Regions from separate parts of the Rhodococcus sp. 06-1460-1B genome, predicted to be linked through region 1. Evidence: predicted binding sites of a transcription regulator. Region 1 holds the regulator's gene; the other holds the start of a gene.
What was found. Region 1 encodes HspR, which represses chaperone genes until heat shock. Its sites were predicted from a motif close to ANNTGAGTNNNNNNNACTCANNT; they were not measured.
Positions count from the first base shown of each region.

Region 1 (2,204 bases):
ATCCCGACGCCAATCCAGGTAACGCCGCGGCCGAGAACAAGTTCAAGGCGGTCAGCGAGGCGCATGCTGTTCTCGCCGACCCGGCCAAACGCAAGGAATATGACGAGGCCAGGCGGCTGTTCGCGTCCGGTGGCTTCGGTAGCCGCGGCGGAGGCGGATTCTCGCCCGGCGCAGGCGGATTCGGCGGCGGCGGCCAGACCTTCGACGTGGGCGACATCTTCGGTCAAGGCGGTGGCGGCGACGGCGGCATCGGCGATCTGTTCGGTGGCCTGTTCAATCGCGGCGCAGCCCAGCGCCCGCAGAGCAACCGTCCCCGACGCGGCAGCGATGTCGAGACCGAGACGTCGCTGCAATTCCGTGAAGCAGCGCAGGGTGTGACGGTCCCGTTGCGGTTGACCAGTCCGTCCTCGTGCACCACGTGTCACGGCAGCGGTGCGAAGCCCGGAACGAGCCCGCGGGTCTGCCCCAAATGCAACGGCCAAGGTGTCGTCAACCGAAACCAAGGCGCGTTCGGCTTCAGCGAGCCCTGCGACGACTGCCGCGGAACCGGATCCATCATCGACGACCCGTGCGTCGACTGCCGCGGCACCGGAGTGCAGAACCGCACCCGCACCATCACCGTGCGAGTACCCGCAGGCATCAGCGACGGCCAGAAAGTACGACTCGCAGGCCAAGGCGAGGCCGGGCTTCGTGGAGCACCGTCCGGCGACCTGTTCGTCACCGTTCGAGTCAAGCCCGACAAGGTTTTCGGCCGCACCGGCGACGACCTCACGGTGACCGTGCCGGTCAGCTACGGCGAATTGGTCCTCGGCACCACACTGTCGGTGCCCACCCTCGAAGGACGCGTGGGCGTTAAGGTGCCACCGGGCACCGTCGACGGCCGAGTGTTGCGGGTGCGTGGACGCGGCATCCCGAAGAAGTCCGGCGCAGGCGACCTGATGGTGACCGTCAAAGTTGCCGTCCCGCAGAAACTCGACGATGCTGCTACCGACGCTCTGAAGACCTATCTGGAAGCCGAGAAGGCCAGCGGATTCGACCCGCGGGCCGGGTGGGCAGGTGTGTGATGTCGGTCCCTCCCGAGGGCGGTTCCGCGAAAGCCGGTGGGACACAAGGTGATCCCGACGCGCAAATCTTCGTGATCTCCGTCGCGGCTCAGCTGGCCGGTATGCATGCGCAGACGCTGCGCACCTACGACCGACTGGGCCTGGTCATCCCGCACCGCACCACCGGCGGGGGTCGACGCTACACACCGCGCGACGTTGCGCTGCTCCGTGAGGTGCAGCGACTCTCGCAGGACGAGGGCGTCAACCTCGCCGGTATCAAGCGCATCATCGAGCTCACCAACCAGGTCGAGGCCCTGCAGGCCCGGGTCTCGGAACTGGCGCAGGAGGTAGCGAACGTGCACGCGAGCTATCGCCGCGACCTGGTGCCGATCCAACGCAACGCCCTGGTGGTCTGGAAGCCGAAACACCAGCGCTGAATTCGCCGCCTTCCCCGCAAACGCGCGCGCATTTGTCAGGTGCGCGCAGATTTGCCAGTGATTCGGTCACTTTTCCGCGCGCCTTCCCCGCAAACGCGCGCGCATTTGTCAGGTGGGCGCAGATTTGCCAGTGATTCGGTCACCATTCCGCGCGCGTTCAGCAAACGCGCGCGCATTTGCGGCATAGGCAGCGGCGAACCCCGCGCGCGTTTGCGAGACACCCGGCATCGACCCCTATCCTGGTCCGCATGCAGGCGTGGAATTCGACAGTCGTTCAGTACCATCGCCTTCGGAACGACCTCGCGGTGATCAGGCTCGAGGGCGACGCGATCCCGTTCAGGGCCGGGCAGTCGGTGTCCGTGACAGTTCCTCAGAACACTGCTCTGACGCGGCGATATTCGCCCGCCCTGCCGCCGTCGCTGGACGGCAAGCTCGAATTCCATGTGCGCGCGGTACCCGCGGGGTGGGTGAGCGGGTCGATCGTCAACGAGACCCGGCCCGGTCATGTCTGGCAGATCAGTGATCCGCAGGGCGGTCTGCACGTCGACGATTCCGGGCGTGACGTCGTCATGATCGCGGGCGGTACCGGTCTCGCTCCGTTGCGCGCGATTCTGCTCGATCTCACGCGCTGGGAGCGGCCGCCGAATGTGACGCTGTTCTTCGGCGGCAAGTCGCCGCGCGATCTCTATGCAAGCGACATGCTGTGGTTGATGGCGGCCGAGTT
Region 1 is NZ_NOYS01000019.1:50,738-52,941, reverse strand. Features, by position in the region: gene dnaJ (molecular chaperone DnaJ) at 1-1,064, shown strand, start outside; gene CH268_RS08420 (heat shock protein transcriptional repressor HspR) at 1,064-1,480, shown strand; gene CH268_RS08415 (FAD-binding oxidoreductase) at 1,729-2,204, shown strand, end outside.

Region 2 (2,204 bases), on a different contig from region 1:
CGGCTCGCTCCACCTCGTCGATCTCGACGGGGCGCGAGTCGATCTCCATGCGCAGACGCGATGCAGCCTCGTCGACGAGGTCGATCGCCTTGTCCGGCAGGAACCGGGCCGTGATGTACCGGTCGCTGAGGGTCGCGGCGGCCACCAGGGCGGAGTCCGTGATGCGGACGCCGTGGTGCACCTCGTAGCGTTCCTTGAGTCCGCGCAGGATGCCGACGGTGTCTTCGACCGACGGCTCCCCGACGTAGACCTGCTGGAAGCGGCGTTCGAGGGCGGCGTCCTTCTCGATGTACTTGCGGTACTCCTCGAGGGTGGTCGCGCCGACGAGTCGGAGCTCGCCGCGAGCAAGCATCGGCTTGATCATGTTGCCCGCGTCCATCGCCGAGTCGCCGGTGGCTCCTGCGCCCACGATGGTGTGCAGCTCGTCGATGAACGTGATGACCTGACCGGCGGAGTTCTTGATGTCGTCGAGCACGGCCTTGAGCCGTTCCTCGAACTCACCGCGGAACTTCGCGCCTGCGACCATCGAACCGAGATCGAGGGATACGACGGTCTTGCCTCGCAGGCTTTCGGGTACGTCGCCGGCGATGACGCGTTGCGCGAGTCCTTCGACGATGGCGGTCTTGCCGACACCGGGCTCACCGATCAGAACGGGGTTGTTCTTGGTTCGCCGGGACAGCACCTGGACGACACGCCTGATTTCGGTGTCGCGACCGATGACGGGATCGAGCTTGCCTTCTCGGGCGAGCGCCGTCAGGTCGGTGCTGTACTTCTCCAGCGCCTGGTAGGTGTTCTCCGGATCCGCGCTGGTGACGCGGGCACTGCCGCGGACCGCCTGGAACGCGTCGCGCAGCTCGTTGGCTCCGGCACCATGGCCGGACAGGAGCTTGGCGACGTCGTCGTTTCCGGTCGCGAGACCCACCATGAGGTGTTCGGTGGAGACGAACTCGTCGTCCAGTTCGGTGGCCAGGTGCTGCGCTGCGGTGATCGCGGCGAGGGTTTCACGGCCGAGTTGCGGAGTGGTGGTCGAACCGGATGCCGAGGGCAGGCGGTCGACGAGGTTCTGCGCTTCTCGACGCACCGTTGCGGGGTCGACGCCGACGGCCTTCAGCAATGGTGTGGCGATGCCGTCGGTCTGATCGAGCAACGCCACCAACAAATGTGCCGGACGAATATCCGGGTTACCGGCCGCGGATGCGGCCTGCAGGGCAGCCGAAAGTGCTGCCTGCGACTTCGTGGTGGGAGTGAAACTGTCCACCGGTCACCTTCTTTCCAGTGTGGGGTTCGAGCGTGTCGCTGGGTACAACCATAGACAAGTTGAGTCTGTTCCGCTCAACCTTGATTCTTTTCGTGCGCGTTTTGCGTACCTGGACGGGCGCAAGACGCGCACGAGGGCGCAGCCCTGATGCGCGAAAGTCTCGATCGGTCTACTTTGGTGACGGTCGAAGGTGTCAATCGGTGGGGGTGGAGGTTGCTCGACGCACGCACGGTCTCCCTGGTCCGCACCGGATTCAAGTCGGTAGCGGCTGCACCGAACGGTCCCGAACAGCTGTCCCGGTCGTTCTACGCTCACCTTTTCGCCGAGTATCCCGACTTCCGTTCCCTGTTCCCGGCGTCGATGGACGCATTGCGCGAGCATTTCGTCCTGGCACTGGGGTACATCTTCGACAATCTGGACGACGCCGACCGCGTCGAGCCGTTCCTCGAACAGCTGGGCCGGGACCACCGCAAGCACGGAATTTCCGGGGCACATTTCCGGGCGGGGAGTTCGGCACTGATCAGCGCCTTCCGGAGCTTCGCCAGCACCGAGATGTGGACCGACGAGGTCGAGACCGCCTGGCGAGACGCCCTCACCGTGGTGAGCAACGCAATGGCCGCCGCCGACAACGACGAACTGCCCCCGTATTGGAGCGCGACGGTCGTCGAACATCACCGTTTGCTCGACGACCTGGCCGTGGTGCGACTGAAGACCGACGGGGAGATTCCCTACTTCCCCGGCCAGTACGTCAGTGTGCAGATTCCGCAGCGGCCCAAACTGTGGCGCTACCTGTCCCCTGCCATTCCCAGCAACCCCTACGGCGAGATCGAGTTCCATGTTCGACGCGTATCCGGGGGCTGGGTATCACCGGCGATGGTCACCGAAACGACTGTCGGCGACCGTTGGCTGATCAGCCCGCCGCTGGGCGGCATGCACGTCGATCGCA
Region 2 is NZ_NOYS01000033.1:334,708-336,911, forward strand. Features, by position in the region: gene clpB (ATP-dependent chaperone ClpB) at 1-1,258, opposite strand, end outside; gene CH268_RS19935 (globin domain-containing protein) at 1,472-2,204, shown strand, end outside.
Region 2: clpB (ATP-dependent chaperone ClpB) is a predicted target of HspR. The motif match lies at 1,316-1,338, and genes of this name have one in related genera.